Regions from separate parts of the Colwellia sp. MB3u-4 genome, predicted to be linked through region 2. Evidence: riboswitches for the same ligand, from Rfam matches in the RefSeq annotation. Region 2 holds a riboswitch; the other holds the start of a gene.
What was found. Region 2 has a riboswitch for cyclic di-GMP ahead of H4J61_RS08380 (hypothetical protein). Riboswitches for the same ligand answer to the same signal wherever they lie in the genome.

Region 1: it holds a riboswitch for cyclic di-GMP, as region 2 does, so the genes downstream of both, H4J61_RS08940 (DUF3718 domain-containing protein) here and H4J61_RS08380 (hypothetical protein) in region 2, are expected to answer to the same signal.

Annotation. Positions count from the first base shown of each region.
Region 1 covers NZ_JACGVE010000077.1:151,381-160,986, reverse strand. Annotated here, with positions in the region: gene H4J61_RS08955 (hydroxymethylglutaryl-CoA lyase) at 1-368, shown strand, start outside; gene H4J61_RS08950 (CoA transferase subunit A) at 480-1,187, shown strand; gene H4J61_RS08945 (3-oxoacid CoA-transferase subunit B) at 1,211-1,867, shown strand; cyclic di-GMP riboswitch class I at 2,524-2,616, shown strand; gene H4J61_RS08940 (DUF3718 domain-containing protein) at 2,724-3,041, shown strand; gene H4J61_RS08935 (patatin-like phospholipase family protein) at 3,309-4,460, shown strand; gene H4J61_RS08930 (cation:proton antiporter) at 4,527-6,494, opposite strand; gene H4J61_RS08925 (GGDEF domain-containing protein) at 6,943-7,839, shown strand; gene H4J61_RS08920 (hypothetical protein) at 7,947-8,588, opposite strand; gene H4J61_RS08915 (DEAD/DEAH box helicase) at 8,628-9,606, opposite strand, start outside.
Region 2 covers NZ_JACGVE010000077.1:5,687-15,292, reverse strand. Annotated here, with positions in the region: gene H4J61_RS08405 (hypothetical protein) at 140-355, shown strand; gene H4J61_RS08400 (DUF2141 domain-containing protein) at 635-1,153, opposite strand; gene H4J61_RS08395 (hypothetical protein) at 1,548-1,955, opposite strand; gene H4J61_RS08390 (protein disulfide oxidoreductase) at 2,425-2,907, shown strand; gene H4J61_RS08385 (VF530 family DNA-binding protein) at 3,270-3,587, opposite strand; cyclic di-GMP riboswitch class I at 3,896-3,981, shown strand; gene H4J61_RS08380 (hypothetical protein) at 4,046-5,425, shown strand; gene H4J61_RS08375 (hypothetical protein) at 5,644-6,777, opposite strand; gene H4J61_RS08370 (MFS transporter) at 7,448-8,638, opposite strand; gene H4J61_RS08365 (LysR family transcriptional regulator) at 8,798-9,606, shown strand, end outside.

The sequences.
Region 1 (9,606 bases), 150 kb from region 2:
ACACCATTGGTGTTGGTACGCCAGCCAGTGTCCAAAAAATGTTACAGGCTGTTAGTGCTAAAGTCCCCATTGATAAGTTGGCTGTGCACTTTCATGATACCTATGGACAGGCTTTGACCAACATTTACGCGGCGCTTGCTATGGGCGTAAAGGTAGTCGATAGTGCTATTGCAGGTCTTGGTGGTTGCCCATATGCTAAGGGTGCATCGGGAAATGTCGCCACTGAAGACGTGTTATATATGCTCAATGGCTTAGGTATAAAAACTAATATTGATTTTGACAAATTACTGGCTGCAGGATGGTTTATTAGCGACAAATTAAGCAAGGCGCCGTTATCAAAAGTCTCGATAGCCTATCGTGCAAAATAATCTAAAATATAGACTAAAAAGTTAACTAAAAAGTTACCTGGCGTTGATCGTGAGCATTACCTACATCAGCGAATAAAATATAAATTAAACATTAATATTGAGGAGCAAATAATGGCAGGATTTGACAAAGTAGTGTCAAGCTATGAAGAAGCAATGGCCGGTCTTGAAGACAATATGACCGTAATTGCTGGTGGTTTTGGTTTATGTGGTATTCCTGAAAATTTAATACGTGAAATTCAGCGTAAAGGTACTAAAGGCTTAACCCTAGTTTCAAATAACTGCGGTGTAGACGATTTTGGTCTCGGTATTTTATTACCTAACCGTCAAATCAAAAAAATTATCGCCTCTTATGTTGGTGAAAATGCTGAGTTCGAACGTCAGATGATGAACGGTGAGCTCGAAGTTGAATTGACACCACAAGGCACTTTAGCAGAAAAAATGCGTGCTGGCGGTGCTGGTATTCCAGCTTTTTTTACGGCGACAGGCTATGGCACACCAGTAGCCGAAGGCAAAGAAGAACGTGAATTTGACGGTCGGCATTACATTTTAGAACCGGCAATTAAAGGCGATTTTGCTATTGTAAAAGCGTGGAAAGCCGATCGTTATGGCAACTTAGTGTTTAGAAAAACCGCGCGTAACTTCAATCCTATGGCGGCAACCGCAGGCAAAATAACCGTAGTAGAAGTAGAAGAGATTGTGGAGCCAGGCGAATTAGACCCTGATCACATTCATACGCCAGGCATTTATGTTAATCGCTTAATCTTAGGTACATTCGAAAAACGCATTGAACAGCGCACTGTTCGTAGCGACTCAGAATAATCAGTGTTAGTAAGGAGTAATTTATGGCTTTAACAAGAGAACAACTAGCACAGCGGGTAGCACAAGAATTACAAGACGGTTACTACGTTAACTTAGGTATAGGTATTCCAACCTTAGTGGCAAACTATATTCCCGAAGGGATCGAAGTCATGCTGCAGTCTGAAAACGGCTTACTAGGCATGGGACAATTTCCCACCGAAGCAGAAATTGACGCCGATCTGATCAATGCGGGTAAACAAACAGTGACAATGGCAAAAGGCGCATCAATTTTTGATTCAGCAGAATCATTTGCCATGATCAGAGGCGGTCACGTTGATTTAACCGTTTTAGGCGCCTTTGAGGTTGATGTAAATGGTAATATTGCCTCTTACATGATCCCTGGTAAGTTAATTAAAGGTATGGGCGGTGCGATGGATTTAGTCGCCGGTGCAGACAATATTATTGTGACCATGACCCATGCCTCTAAACATGGTGTATCTAAGTTGTTAAGTAATTGTACACTACCGTTAACTGGTAAAGGCTGCATTAAAAAGGTGTTAACTGATCTGGCTTTTATTGAGATAAAAAATGGTAAATTTTACTTATTAGAGCGTGCACCTGGCGTGTCAGTCGCAGAAATAATATCACTAACTGAAGGTGAACTTGTTGTTGAAGGCGACGTGCCTGAGATGCAATTATAAAGTGATAACCTGCAGTTGATAATTAATAAAAACATATAAAATAAGGGGCTGCGGTCCCTTTTTGTATTCAGTTTGGCGTTATAATTCGCCGAAGTCCCATCATGGTCATCGCTTATATTGATATATGAGAAATATTAATATTTAATTAGTTATCACGATTTAAGCTAAAAATGCATTTCACCTGTTGCATTAATTAACTGGTCTTCTCTATACGAAGATCAAAAAGCGAAATACAAGACATTTGTTTGATAACTAGTCGCTCTAATTATTAAGTAAATAACGCAGTAGAGGGGTGTTTTAACTTGGTAAATAATCAGAAAATTAGTGAGATTGCTATTACCGCCATGCTTCTAACTCGCTCCCCTCTCCACAAAATTCACCAGGCTTAGTAATACAACTTCATACTGCCAAACCGCCCCTAAATATCAACCGTCAAGCAAGGTATTAGTTGCACACAATAGCTACTGTGGATAACGCCTAGAACCTTTGAATTAACGCCCTACATTCTTATAAAAACATCTTCAAAATCAATAACGTTATAGGTAAAGCTTATAAAATCGCCATTTGTAAAATAATTAAGTCAACTAGGTGTTAAATACCAATAAGTTGTAACCCTTGGGTTGCAATTAACTACGACTTTAGTGATAATTACACTAACAAAGAAAAGGCAAAACACGCGAAAACGTGTTACGCAAAACCACCGGTCTAAGGATAGTACTATCTTTATCTATGACAGCGGAGTCACCGTGTTATTAGGTACATCCTGTGGTTTTTTCTTTTATTAACTCTATTTGTATTATAAAAGGTTATTAAAGTGAAAAAATTATTACTAGTTACTACCATTACTGCTTTAACAATGACGTCTATTGTATCAACGCCAAAAGCGCAAGCTGCTGACATTGCACTAAGTATATGTGAGTATGTTGCTGCAGACGACAAAAGACGTATGCGTTCATTCTTAAAGGCGAATAGATTAAGAATTCGTGATATTTTTTCAGATATTAAGTGTAATGGTCAAAACTTGTTAGAATTTGCTGCTACCAGGGGTTCAGTTGAGATAGGCTCTTTGATGATTGGAAAATTACCAAGAGACGTTGTTTCTGAAAATCTACCCCTTATTCAACATGGGTCGCAACCATTAATCGACGCTGCAAACGAACGTGTTGGTGGTTAGTGGTTTATTTTCCTGTAGACGTTTAACTCAAACTGATAACCATTGAATTAAGTACATGAAAAATTTTTTATTTCAATGACTACAAGTTCAATGGCTATCAGTTAAATGTTTTACTAGTCAATAATTCTTGTGTCATTAAAAGGCTAGCATTTGCTGGCCTTTTTTCTATTAACCTGCACTGGCAAACAAATATTATTCATTTCAACTAGCCACCCTATAGAAAACTGATTAAAATCACGCTCGACTTTAATAACATCGGTTTAATTAATGACGAATAAACGTAGCTACATCAACAGTAATAACGCTTTAGTATTAACCGGTGGAGGCGCACGTGCCGCCTATCAGGTCGGTGTTTTGTCTGCGATAGCTAAATTTATGCCACGCAATCATGGTGTGCCTTTTCCAATTATTTGTGGTACGTCAGCAGGTGCTATCAACTCAACCGCATTAGCTTGTTATGCCTCCTGTTTTCAATTGGCGGTCAAGAAGTTGGAGTGGATCTGGAAAAATCTCGATCCTGAAAGAATTTATCATACCGATCCCCTACGTGTGTTTAGTCACTTAATCGGTGGGGTTTTAGGTAACTTTCAGGCAGATTATGCCAATAAAAGTGCCCGAAGCTTATTAAACAACGCGCCGCTTAGACAACTGCTTGAAACCGTAGTAGATTTTAGCCGAATAGATACCAATATTAGACGCGGTTATCTCTCCGCAGTATCGGTGACAGCATCAAGTTATTCCAGCGGTGACTCGATTAGTTTTTTTCAATCAGAAGCGTCTATTTCGCCTTGGTTTAGAGCAAAGCGACGGGGCGAGCCTACGCAATTAAACAGCCAACATTTAATGGCATCAGCGGCCATTCCGTTAGTTTTTCCGTCAGAAAGAATACAACGCCATCATTTAGGCGATGGTTCAGTTCACCAGTTGTCTCCGTTAAGTCCTGCCATCCACTTAGGAGCAGAAAAAATATTTATTGTTGGTGTCGAGCAACCAAAAGAGCCGCTTCATGCGGTTGAAAATAACCCACATCCACCAACAACAGCGGCAATCGCAAGTCACTTACTTGATTCTGTTTTCTCAGATACCCTGCAAAGTGATATTGAACGCATGGAGAGGGTTAACAACACCTTATCGCTAATTCCAGATGCAAAGAAAAAAAACATTTCCGGTTTAAAAAACATTGAATCCTATCTGCTTAATCCTAGTCATAACTTTAACAATATTGCGGTGAAATATTACGATAAACTGCCTTTGTCGATTCGACTATTATTACGCAGCATGGGGGTTAGCAATGACGCGGAATCTAGCTTAGTCAGCTACTTATTGTTTGAAAAAAACTATTGTAAGGAGTTAATAAACCTCGGCTTTAATGACGCACTTGAGCAAGAAACTAAAATTCGCCAATTTCTTGATATCTAAGCCATGTTAATTAAAAAGCCTTAAACAAGCTTTTTGCTTTAACAACTGATACTACCGTCAAATAAGCTAATGCCCTTCTTGGACAAAACGTTCAGCTCGCTCTACCCGTCTGGGTTTGCCACGCACAATTAAGGTATCTTGTGATTGTAATATCGTGTCAACGTCAGGCTCTTCGCTTTCAATGTTATTGCGACGTAATGCGACCACAATAACACGGCGATCACCTAGTTTTAATGAAGCAATTGAACGGCCATTAGCAAAAGAATCATCGGCTAATATAATCGCATGCGCAAATTCAATACGGTCAATACTATCAGGGCTCATATCAGTATGTTCGCCTTGAAAGAAGCCATGTAAATGATTGTAGTGGTTCTTACGCTCTTTTTGCACACGGCGAACAATGCGAGAAAAAGGCACGCCTGATAATGACAAAACTTGAGACACTAGCATTAAACTGCCTTCTAGGCTCTCTGGAACCACTTCATTTGCACCCGCCGCATGTAATTCGTCTAACTGATCGTCGTTGCGGGTACGCACTAAAATAGGCACGTTAGGGGATAAAGAACGTACTTTTTGAATAACATCAAGTGATTGTTTATCTTCACCAAAGGCGATAACAACCAGCTTAGCTTTTGATAACTGTGCAGCATGCAACAATTCAGCCTGCCTAGAAGAGCCAAAAAGCACGTTTTCGCCAGCTTCTCTTGCTTTGCTTGTCCGTAAGGGGTCAATATCAATAGCGACAAAGTCGATCGACTCTTGTTTTAAGAAGCGGCTAACGGTTTGTCCAATACGACCAAAGCCGCAAATAATAACATGATCACTGAGTGTGGTACTTTGAGGTAATTCTTCTAACACTTGGCTGTCCAGTGGCTTTTCACGGCTCAACCAAAGTGCCCAGCCGCGCGCATGACTGATCATATAAGGCGTTATTGCCATACTTAGCACACCCGTACCCAGTAAGATAGATGCTGTGGTTTCAGGTAACACTTCAACTTGGCTAGCTAAAGCAATTAAAACAAAACCAAACTCACCCATTTGCGCCAACATAATACCGGCAGCCCAAGCATCTTTAGAAGACTCTCCAGCCCGTTTTGCTAGTAAAACAATCACCAACACTTTAATCGCCATAAAGCAGACTAACAACGAAATAATGATCAAAGGAGAGGAAAAAACAACATTGATATTAAGCTTCATGCCAACCGTGACAAAAAACAAACCCAGTAAAATATCACGATAGGGTCTAATGTCAGCTTCAAGCTGATGTTTATATTGGCTCTCTCCTAACATCATACCCGCTAAAAAGGCTCCTAACGCCATCGAAAGGCCAAACCACTGCGTTAATGCTGATGCGACTAAGGTCACCAGTAATGTGGTTAATACAAATAATTCATCAGTTCTAACTTGAGCAACTAAATTGAATAATCTAGGTAATATCCATTTACCAGCGAATAATAATAGTGAAACAACAAATACCCCTTTAACTAGTGCAAATAATAGCGCCATAATAAAAGAAGAATCGCCGCCTTGGGCTAATAAAGGGATAATAATTAACAAGGGCACCACGGCAACATCTTGAAACAGCAGCACTGCCACAGATAATTGCCCTGACTTTTTCTTCATGCCACCACTTTCACTTAACTGGCGAATAACAATAGCAGTAGAAGAAAGTGCTAATATACCGCCTATGGTTATTGCTGCATCAATGCTTTGCCCTAGAAACATCGCCACCAACATAAATAACACCAGTGAAATAATCACTTGTAAGCTACCCACAGTAACCACCAGATGCCGCATAGAAACTAATTTAGGTAATGAAAATTCAAGCCCAAGGGTGAACAGTAGAAATACAATACCGAGTTCAGCAAAATGTTCATAATTAACATGTTCTTGAGCGATAGCTAAGCCATGGTCACCCACCAACACACCTGCCACTAAATACGCCAAAATCGCTGGCAATTGCAAGCGTCGAAAAAGCCAAACAATTAAAACGGCACTGGACAATATAGCGAGTAATTCAAAGTGACCTGTCACATGTATTCCTTCGAAGGTGATGAAACTGAAAGTTGCAGAATTGCACTGGTTGAAATTATAATTAATACCCATGGCATTATTGGTATATTCACCGGCACATTCAAATGAGGCTGCTATAAAACGCAAAATAGAACAAATTGAAAGCGTTTACATCGTATTTGCCTGCTAAGTGTAGCCTTGTGCAGGCTGTTTTGTCTAAAGTATTTTATTATTTTTTTATAAAAAAACGCTTAAAAACGGTTACTTAACTTAATATTTAATTTTATTTTTGCTTTACAATTGCATCAACTAGCTATGGCTATAAACGACGTAAATTGATAATTCCCATTAAAACCTCATTAAAATATCCATAAAAAATTTGTTAATTTAAATAGTAGGTATGATTTTTGCTTTAAAATAGTTACGGATATGAAAATAAAGTTTAACGTCAAAATTTACAAGGAAAACTATGGCTACAGTTAATGTTGTTGATCACCCTAACTCTAAATTTAATGCCTTCACATTATTTCAACAAAGTGAACAACAGAGCCAACGTAATTTAGCCTTGCTTAAGCAGTTACAAACCACGTTAGATGTAAAAGAACTTATCAATATTTTTGCAGTTGAAGTGGCAAAGTACCTTGATTTTACAGGTGTTTATTTTAAACACCCTGATATAAATGCGACAGCCAAAGACAGTCGGCAGGCTAAAGCAGAACGTCAGTTTGAGTTAAAAATCAATGGTCAATTTTTTGGCATAATTACTTATGCAGTTAACATTCCCATCAGTATGACTAATGATAAAGTCTTGACTGAACTGCATGAGTTATTAATCAACCCTTTAAATAATGCTGTGCAATATCACCAAGCAATGCAATTAGCGATGCAAGATAGCTTAACCCAATTAGGCAACCGACGTAGTTTTGACGAACAAATTAAACGCGCTATGGCCCAAGCCACTCGCCGACAGACGCTAGTTGGCTTAATTTATTGTGATTTAAACAAGTTCAAAGCCGTTAACGACTCCTTTGGTCACGCCATGGGCGATAACGTCTTAATACATTTTGCCAAGGCATTACGACAAAGTGTTCGAGATACTGACTATGTTTTCCGCTTTGGTGGTGATGAATTCGCGATTATCGTCACTGATGCTACCAAACCATCGTTAAACGTCATCGAGCAAAGAATTTACCACACAATGTCGCAAGATATATTATTAACAAAGTATAATGTAACCAGTAGCCTAGGCTTAGCTTTTATGAATAGAGCTGACGATGTTTCCAGTTTTTTTCTTCGTGCGGATCAGGCGCTATATTCACAAAAAATGAATCTGCCACAAAAGTTTAATCTCGCTTTCAAAGGCTAACCTAAGTATTTTATTCAGTCAGCTTAAAGTGGAAAGGTCTAGGTTGAGGGTTTACGGATACTCACTATAAAATCAGTACTACCTGAGTAGTAATAGTAATAAAACTATTAACTAAATTCACGTAACGCAAGTGACTTTTCATTCGCTGTTGCACCCACATATAAGCGGCAAAACCTTACCGCTTTGGCAAAACTTTTTGGGCCAACCTTTGCTATTACTCGGCGTAAGAACGCCAAATCAAGTGCAAAGTTAACACTATAATGTTCCATCGCCTGCTCGATACTCGGATAACTCACACCATCAAAACAAAACGCTAGGTCTACATCTTCGTTAACCATTTCAATGCCATTAAGCACTAACGGCCAGCCATGAAAATTCACTCTGTCTCTTGCTACTTCATACATAAACCAAGCGCTTTTTTGAAATCCTGCAAAGCTGCCCTCTTCAAAACCAGCATTGGCTAATTCGTTTTGTGTCCAATTAAGGCCAATGGCAAGGTCTTTACGATATTTTTGAATTAAATACTCTTTGACAATTTTTTCAACTTGCCAAATGCTGCGCACTTCGGCTTGGTTGGCCGCACGCGCGCACTCTGCACAACTAGGTAAGGTCAATGGCTCATGCGAGCAGTCAAAAACTAAATGCTCTGAATGAGGAAAAGTGAAAGAATGCCCTGCTGGTTCAGCACAAAACCAGCAGTGATGTCGATAGTTAAAAGGTACGTCAATATCAGTGTTATCAAACTGCATAAATACTAACCTGCGTTATGAGCAAAGCACTTAAAAAGACTATTTACGTCTTTTATTTGCTGTTTTACTTACTGGAGCATTTTTTTGAGTTTTAGTTTTCTCTTTTGCTCTGCGCTTAGCTGCTGGTGTGGCTTCAGCCTTTTTACGCGCCAGTAATTGATTCTTATCTTGTGTAGCTTTATAGCGGCTTTTCTTTAATGGCGCGTCTTCTTTGGCGTCATAATGTGCAGGTAAAGGTCGGTCTAATTCATAACCCGGTACAACAATACGCTCAAATTTACGCTCAATTAAGGCTTCAATATTATCAAGAAACTGCTCATCTTTAGGGCTAACTAATGAGATAGCCGTACCTGATTTACCTGCTCGGCCTGTGCGACCAATACGATGTACATAATCTTCAGGCAAGAAAGGTAAATGATAGTTAACCACATAAGGTAAATTAGCAATATCAAGGCCACGCGCAGCAACATCAGTAGCGACTAGAACCCGAACACTGCCATCAACAAATTGCTCTAGTGCTTTATTACGCGCACCTTGAGTTTTATCACCATGACATAAAGCGGTTTTTATACCGTCAAGTTTCAACTCATTCGCTAAAATATTGGCACTTTCTTTAGTACCAGCAAAAACTAACACTTGCTGCCAATTATTAACCCCAATAAGCTCCGACAATAGCTCAGCTTTACGGGTTTCAGAAACCCAATAAACCGATTGCTTTACTTTACCTGAGGTAGAGTTTTGACGTGCTACTTCGATGGTTTTTGGTGTTTTCAGAATTTTCTTTGCTAACGTTTTAACTTTATTTGAAAATGTTGCAGAAAACATCAAGGTTTGATGTTTTGCCTTGATCATTGCCACAATACGTTCTATGTCGTTATAAAAACCCATATCAAGCATACGGTCTGCTTCATCAAGCACAAGAAACTGCACTTGAGACAAATCTAAGTTGCGCTGTTCAAGATGCTCAATTAAACGTCCTGGTGTTGCCACTAATACATCGACACCCGTTTTAAGCATT
Region 2 (9,606 bases):
GTGGCTAAAAAATGATTAATAACAAGGCTAAAAATATCCAAACCCTGTATAAACTTGCATTCCAAAAGTCATCCCCCTATGGTGGTTACTAAAAGCAAGCTAATGCTTTAATTAACCAACTACAAAGGGAGTGCGACGAATGGAAAACAACAACGACCAAAGCATGAATAACTTTGCCGCCATAAAAACCACCATAGCCAATAACGAAGAGCAACGGCTCAAAGAATTACTGGCAGGCCAAGTAATGCAAGAACTTGAAAAAAGCTACCTCATCGACCTAGCCAAAATAGGAAATAATCACGCGATTTTGAAGATCCTAGAAAACATTCCTGTGGAAAATCAAGAACAGCAATAAGCTGTGTTTCAACTTTATAAAAGTTTTGAAAAATAGTATGAATTTGGTTAGCCATAATTTGATTCTAATTTTCACGCTTTGTTATCATACTGCGACCTGCCTCAAAACTTGCATTGCTATCTAACGCCGAGTTCAGGGGCATTTGAGTCGAAGCCTGTTTTTACGACAGCCAAAATGGGTGGCAGGTAAAATGTACGCTACAATAATTTGTTAGGTACAGTAAACTCTCAATGGTCCTGCCTGATTGAAACAATGCCTAGGTACTCATGGAAAGGTCGCTCAATAAGTCAATCTAATCGTTAGATCAAGGTTTTGCCCATCGTACGAAAAGCTGGCGGTTTCAAACGATGGCGCGCTCATCAAGGCTTTTGCACCGCTTGAAAAACCGTAGCCTTCCGTCGGGACCCCTAGCAAGTTAGTGCCAAGCTTACCGTCCATATTTTTATCATGAATGACAACCAACGCATACCTTCCCGGCGGGATATCTAAAAAGTTGCAACGCGCCTGCGTATCTCGAATTTTCATCATCATTATATTGGTTGCTGAGTGCAAAAATTCAGTTGGGAAACCTGCTGAAGATTCGAAAAGCGCACAAGCTACAACCCCAGTGCTATTTTTAATATTCGGAATTTTCACTTGAATTCCAGAGCACGTTGATTGGGCAAAGACCATAGCGGGAAGATGCGCAAACACCAGCACGGCACAGCATACTAAACACCGGGTCCCTTTAGAGAAGCGCGTCACAGGACGCCTGACAGTGGAGGCAAACGCAGACTTCCTATTAATTAATTCACTCATTAGTTCCCTCATAGCTTTTATTCCCCTAAACTGGTTGGATCCGCCATTAGACGCCTAACGTCTTGATAACCCGCGACGGGTAGCCAGCAATGAAGCTGATCACTGACGGAACCTTGGCAAAACCAATGAACTTCAATTTGCCTCAGTGGCCATGGTCAGCGTTTATTAAATTGCTCAGCGATTTTTGCCGTTTGAGTCCAATATTGTCCATTTGGCCTCAAAATCGACAATGCGGCCTAGGAATATCAAGTACTACATGGTACGTCAACCAACATTGCATTGAAATATTAGTTACCCAACGTAGCCATAGCCCAGACTCGATAACGTTTCCCCTGGATTAATTTTTTAGGTTGATAAAAAATATTGATGCCGATAACTAGGCCTTTTTCTTGTTTCATTGCGCTATTTTTATATCATTTGTTTTCACACAAGTATTGTTGAAGTCGTCAAACTTATCGCATCTGGTTCGCACAAACGACTTCTGCCCTGAGTCGAAAGAACACTTTGTCTGATAATGACAGCTGCTGTTGAACTCTTCCCAGTACTGACATTCTTCAACGCATTGGAGATTTTTGTATGTATAAGTCTTTTTTTCAAACAGGCACTTTTTATTAAAATCGTCCCAGTACTGACAATTTTTGAGCGCCTGCGGTACATCCTCAGTTAAGGTTAGGCCGCAGGTGACGGTGAGGTTTCCCTGGCGAAATGTTTCTCCCGTTTCAAGACTTACCTCTTTTGCGCAGACACTACCGGCTAAAAACGTCACCGCTCCAATGAAAGCCATTAAAAAAATTTTATTCATGATCTGATTCCTTATTAACTTAATTTTCTATAATCTAACAACACAACTGCAAAGACTGTAAGGTTTTGTTTCATATATCAAGGTTTCAAGTCGTTTTTATTTTTTAGCACTAACTGTGTAAAACTAACATCCCACTTAAAAAATTCAAATTCAAATTCAAATTCAATCATTTAGGATTTCCTTACTACTGAACTGAGTTGTCACAAATAAGAGGATCATTCAATGACAGCTGTAGCGGCGAAGCAGACTATTTATTATGATGGTTTTGTACCTAAATTAGGTCAATTTTGTGGCGTAAGTACCGTTAAACCAAATCTTCCAAGTAATTGCCATTTGGCCTTAAGAATTATTTATTGCTAACGACTTTTCAGTTCGCATTGAAAACATTAGAATAGTTAGTCTTAATGGAAACTATTCTCAACGAAAAGTGAAAATAATTAAAAAAATAGTCTTGTAGGAGAGGCAATAAATGAAGTCGTGGTTAAAACAAATCTCTTTTATTGTCATCGTTTTTCTCATCACGAGTTTTGCTGTAGATACGTGGCGAACTTGGGGGATTGATCGACAATCACTGCCCGATCTACAAGGAAAGACAATCTATAATAAAACCATTAATTTAAAGGAGCTAAGTTTTGAACAACCCATCTTAGTGTACTTTTGGGGGACTTGGTGTCCAGTTTGTTCCTTTGTTAGCCCTTCTATAGATACTATTTCACAGCATTACCCTGTTTACAGTATTGCCATGCAATCTGGTGATAATAAGACACTACAAAAACATATGGAAATAGAAAGTTATCAATTTAATGTCATTAACGACGATAATAATCGCATAGCTAACTCGTTAGGTGTGCAAGTTACGCCATTAGTAATGGTGATTGACCAAGGTGAACTCGTTCACTTCACAACAGGTTATGTGAGTTTATTTGGTTTATGGTGGCGCATTGCTTTTTAAAGATCTCAGGGCGTTAAGCGGAAGGTAGCAGCTATAATGTAGGGATAACGTAGCGATAAATTTTCTAATGCTTTGTTTTTTATGCGAGATTAGGATATATACTTTTATCCTAATCTGATAATTTGTCAGTCATAAACGCTAAGGGAAATATCGATGGTCATAAATCAAAGACCTAACCTCGCAGGCTTATTGGCGATGGCAGACAATCCCTGATATTTCGGGACTGTCGCAAAAACAACATACTGAATAGGACCTCTTTAGTCGCGCTGACAAAATAAAGGTAGATTATCTCGTTACTGCTTTGCTTATTAGCGCTGTAAACAGTGATAGTCGAATCCTTTAAATCACGTCTATTAATTGTCCTATGTTGGCCAAACAAAGGGAGCGGGCTTGGTGGAAGTCGTTTCTGATACGGCTGTTTTCTGAGAGAGTATCCCCCTGATTACTTTCCCCGTTGCTTTATGCTTACTACAAAATGTTTTTAGGTATAAAATTTCAACTCTACTACGTGCCCAAGGGGTTGTACGAAGAAATTTTAAACTTGATTTAAGACGTGGTTTATTAGTGAAACAACGAATATTGAGTAATTCCCCCATCTTATCCCAACCAACTTCCTTCTCCAACTCGGTTAGAATCTGTTCGAGTTTAACGCCGTGTAGAGGCTCATTACTGTTATTCATAGACCACCTAAAATCAAAAATAGCATTGTAACAAGTTTCCTAAATATTGACAGACTTATACGTTTAACTCAGGTAAAGCTATACGGAATGCCTATCTATGGTTTATTTTGACGGCATTTATTGCTTCGTTGTCATTTTACTGGCTACTAACATATCAACATGATCAATCATCCGCTCAACCTCGTTTGTGAAGTTGAACCAGAAATAATAATCTATTTCATAATTTTTATTTCTATAATCGCTAGAGCTACTACTTTTAATGACGAGTATAAATTACCTTGATTTTATCTTACCTTACAGTAGACTCGTGAAATAACTGGCAACTATTAATGAAAATTAATAGACGCAAAGCTACCAGCCTAAGTGCATTGCATAGGGTCGTGGGGTTGCAATTTATATGGATATTTTTACAACCTTTACTGTGATTTATTAATTACATCATTTATTAGAGGTTGTGGATGTTTTTCTCAAACAAGTATTTTATTCAATTCGTTGTTATTTTTCTCCTAAGTGCCTGTGGCGGAGGTGATAGTAGCGATACCGTCTCAAATCCACCACCAGTAACAACGCCTCCTGTAGCCACGTCACCTGTAACGGCTTCATGCGTCAATCCTCATTCTGCTGACTACCCTGAATCATATAAGGGTAAATTTGAAACCCTCTCCCCCAGAGGTAAACTTTCTAGCCATATAGTCAGAGGTATTAGTTTTAAAGACTACTCCCCTAGTTGGATTTATGATGGCCTATCCCAGTCTCAACGGGATAATTGTTCCAGAGATGAATATGTAAAATTAATGTATCTTGAAGCATTACAAGCAATGAATGCTTCTGGTGCACAAAGGGTTTGGGTTTACAATTATGGTCAGTGGAACGATAGCCAAGAACCATGGGTAGTCGCCGAAGCTAATTATCATACGCCTAAAAAATATATAGAATATATTGTCGAGCAAGCACGTTTGCTCAACATCGATATTTATTTTTCTTGGCAGTTTACTCAAAACAATGTCGATGGCGATATTATTGTTGAGCAAGGTGAGAAACTCACGTTGGACAAGCTTAAAATCATATTAGATGCCCATCAAAACAATATGATTATTCAGGCAAAACATGCCCAAAAAATAGCTATAAAAGGTATTTCTGCTGACTGGAACGCGATGTGGCTCACCTTGCATACCGACGAATTAAAAGAATATTATATTGAGCGATTTGCCGAAATTATCGATGATATCAGAGCCAATTTTGACGGCGATATTACTTGGGGGCAAATAGGGACTGTAATTAATGATCAACGAATATTTTCCAGAGTAGATAGTATTTTAATCAATGCGTTACAGTGCTGCGGAAATCAATTTAACGCCGAAGAAGATGCTAAGCTAACAACGGAACTGATTAAGCAGAAAACCTTTGAGTCACTGACCAATCAGCATATGCAAATATATTGTGGTGATATTAACCAACCATGCTGGCACGGTACGTCAAATATAGAATTACCAGTAACACTTATTATTCAAGTACAAAGTCGTGAAGACTTTTTTCTCAATGGCTGGAAAGAAGATGGTTTCTGTACCCCAGGAAGTTTAGAAGACGGGACTGAAGTCAGTTGTATTCAAAAAAGTTTTGTCACTGACTTTTCTGTGCAATCAGTGGGTATAGAAGGCATTATGCAAGCGATTGAAGAGCAAGATACCTTTATGATTAACAGCGTCGATATTCATACCGGCTATTGGCTTTCACCCACGTTAACTCCCAATTTTGAAGGTTTCCCTAACACCTCTCAATCTATCCGCGGTAAACCGGCAGAGGATATTGTTAAGTATTGGTATACCGGACAAGAATAATTCACCTTATGTTAACGTAATGGCCGGTAAATTTACCGCTCATTACTTTTAAATCCACCATGTGCTAAAAGTAGATAAAAATCGACTGTTGATTATTCTTAGTTATTTTATCAGCGTAAATAAAACGAATTATCCATCATGCGCTTAACCTCACCTTTAACACTTAGCCATTAATAGTGGTTGAATTGCCATTTTTATAAATATTATTTAAGCAGCGACTAAAAAACAAACGGAGAAACATACTCATCGTAAATATAAACTGCAATTTCTAGTCCGCCAAATATGATAGCGATATCACGTACCAAAACGAGTGTTTTATTTTCTTTTTTTGCATTAATCTCTTCGTCCAATGGCATTGGAAATAGTTCGTCAAGATGATCAAAATCCACATATTTACCTTCCGCATTAATAGCCAGTAGCGCTTCTTGTTTTTTTAAGGTCAGGTCATTGTTTGCGTCTTTAATCCAGCTGTTAATGATATTTGAAGGCATAGTCATTGCGAAATAAGTAATGATGAAGAAAAATATCTTTTGAATTGCTCGCCATGCTTCAGGCCACCAGCCCTGTGAAACGTCATATGATAAGGTGGATACCACCCCTGCTAACGCCATGAAGTAAATGGCGGTCCAAGGTACGTAAATGACATATTTTAATCGAGTGAAATACTTTATAGCATCTTCATGAACCCAATATTGCTCACGTATTTTTTCAGCCGTCTTAGCTAAAAGAGCCTCTTTTTGATGCTGCTCAGCAAGTGCATGACATGCTTCTGCATTTAATTTGATATAGTCCGCGCATCCTCTGCCATATGCTGCTTTCATATCTGCATCTTGAAATGGCGGATAAATCATAGAAATAACGTCTCCAGCATCGTTAAAGACAAAGTGTACTTTTGGGTAGGCGGTAAAGAAGAAAACAAATTCTTTGCTTTCATGTCGGATACTGAAACTATCATGACAGTTCCCATCCGCACCGGCATTATAGGCCATATCAAGCATATATTGGCTTGTTGCGCCGATAATCCCTACGTCTTTCAACCTAGCTAAAAAGCCTTGAATGATAAGGTCGCGTATTCGAGAATCATAGCCATAATCTGGCTTGCAGCTATATGTCAGGCTACCATCTTCATTCAGGACATAGCGGTATGTAGCGACCTCAAAATCTATATTGTAGCCCCAGCCATATGCGTACCTGAATTGCGCATTCAACCTAGATTGATTTTGTCGGTCTTCCTGATCCAAAAGGCTGCGGCGACAACTATGGCAGTACTTCCAAAGCATGCCAGAGTTGTCGCTATAATAATTATAAAAATATGAATCAGAACAACGTTCACAGGTACGCATATCAGACATTTAGTAAACTCCACATTTTTCATCGTGTTGATAGGTGAAGAAAAAACACCCGAATCAAGTCCAATGTAAATAGTGCTTTTGGTGGGCGTGGGCAGGATTTTGTATAGATAAAATAAAACATTATTTTTCATAAAATCAAATAACATCATGCCTCATATTTTCCATCTTGACATCTATTTTATGTTTTTAAGGGAGTGAAACCTGGCTTTTTTCGTCTGTTATTTAACCGCCCTCACGTAATTAATAATTCAAAAAAAGCACTTTCTGCTGTTGTTAAAACCAGCGCTGAATATTGTTTATGATGATGAACGGCTTTTATTCAAACAGACTTATCTGAGGAGGCGATCTACTTTGTGGGGGCTATATGAGGCCAATAATTCAAGGCTAATAATTCAACGACTTCGACATTTTTTGCCTTCAGGTGACTGAGTATCTTTTGGATCACCAATGGATGTTCATTAGACACATCTCTGTGTCTACCCCTTAGGGTGGCACTCGCTATGCATATTGCTTTACGAATTCAAGACTTAATCCACGGTTTGCACCGGTAATAAAAACAGTTGCCATTACTATCTATCTATCCATTAAAGTATAAAAAATGCGAAAAAAAAGAAGCGGTATTTTTATAAATATCGCTTCTAATGATGATGTGGTTAGACTCTATTAAGAATTAAGCGGTTCGCGTCATCAATGCCTTCTTCTGCGCTTTCTTGTCTAATGCGCCGCTAAAGCGTGTTAACACTAGCGCAAATAACACCACAATCGCGCCAATCCAAGGTGTGTTCATTAGTCCTGCTTGTTCGACGATTAAACCGCCTCCCCAAGCACCCAGTGCAATACCCACGTTAAATGCGGCAATGTTAAGGCCAGATGCAACATCAACTGCATCAGGTGTATGTTTTTCAGCCAGTTTTACGACGTAAACTTGCAGGCCAGGGACATTACCGAAGGCAAATGCGCCCCAAACTAAAATAGTGGCTACCGCTGCAATAGGATTCACCGCAGTGAAGTTGAACACCAGTAGCACAGTAGCAAGGCCTGTAAAAATAATGCTTAGCGCTTTAATTGGCCCCATTTTATCCGCCATTTTTCCGCCCCAGATATTACCTACAGCAACCGATACTCCATAGACCAACATAATCAGACCGATAGCGCTTGAATCAAAACCAGAAATCTGTTCCAGAATAGGTGCTAAGTAGGTAAAGGCAATGAAGGATCCGCCGTAACCAATCGCTGTGATTGCGTATACCAAGAGTAAACGAGGCTCCGATAGTACTTTCAATTGCGCGGAAATTTTAGTCGCTGCTGCCTGCTTTAAGTTATTTGGCACTAACAGCGCGCTGCCGATAAGTGCAATTAAACCGAGTAGTGCCACCGCTAAAAAGGTTGCCTGCCAGCCGAACGTTTGGCCAATATAGGTCCCCAGCGGAACGCCCGTCACCAGTGCGACGGTTAAGCCCGTAAACATGATGGCAATCGCACTCGCCGCCTTGTCTTTTGAGACTAAACCTGTCGCAATAGTCGTGCCTATTGAAAAGAACACACCATGCGCCAAACCCGTTAATATACGAGCGGCAATCAGTGTTTCATATCCGGGAGCTTGCCACGCCAGTAAGTTACCCGCGACAAAAAGCGCCATTACACAAAGCAATACATGCTTGCGGTTCCAGTTCCCTGTCAGCGCGGTTAAAACAGGTGCACCAATGGCAACACCCACTGCGTACAGGCTAACCAACAGCCCCGCGGAAGGCAGTGATACACTTAAATCCTGTGCCATGGTGGGGATTAACCCTACAATGACAAATTCGGTCGTTCCGATGGCAAAGGCGCTGAGCGCCAATGCGAGTAATGCTAACGGCATTATTTTTCTCTCTTTTTCTGCTTTAATATTGGAACACAATATGTGTTTTCGTTTGATGTGCGCATTATTGTTGATTTTTAAGTCGTGAAAAACCGTGTTATTAACAAATTACTTTTGTTAATATTGCAAAAATAAACTTTGAGATTGAAGAGAAAAAACGTGCTGACTCGTTCCGATGATTTAGAAATCCTACTTACGGTAATCGACAGTGGCGGCTTTTCTTCTGCAGCTGATAGCTTAGATATTCAGGTCGCTAGAGTGTCCCGCGCGGTGAGCAAAGTTGAAAAACAGCTAGGTGTCACCATTTTAAACCGCACTACAAGGCGGATCGAGCTGACTGATGAAGGGCGGCAGTTTGTTGAGTCTGTCCGTGTGGGACTGTTACATATTCGTCAGGCCGAAGAGCAGCTTATTTCTCGTGGAGAATTACCTGCAGGCAGGTTGCGCATTGATGCGGCAAGCCCTTTTGTATTTCATCAACTTGTTCCACTTATCCAATCGTTTAAAAAAGCGTTCCCTGACATTCAACTCGAGCTCACCTCTAATGAAGGTTTTGTGGATTTATTGGAGAAAAGAACCGATCTAGCGATTCGCATCGGTAAATTAAACGATTCCACTTTACACGCCCGCCCGTTAGGAAAAAGTCTGCTGTATATGGTGGCTTCCCCTGAGTATCTCGCTAAAAGAGGTGTGCCAAAAAAAGTCAGCGACTTATCTTGCCATGACCTGATTGGTTTTACGGGTTCAAAAGTATTAAACCGCTGGCCATTAGCCGGGATTGACTATATTGAACCGAATTTGACCGCCAGCAGCGGTGAAACCGTGCGTCAACTAACACTTGCTGGAAATGGCGTTGCCTGCTTATCCGGCTTTATGATCAATGAAGATATTGCAGCAGGTAGACTTATTGCTGTTTTAGAGCAAGGAAAACTCACCAATACGGATCGCGAGCAGATCAATGCCGTTTT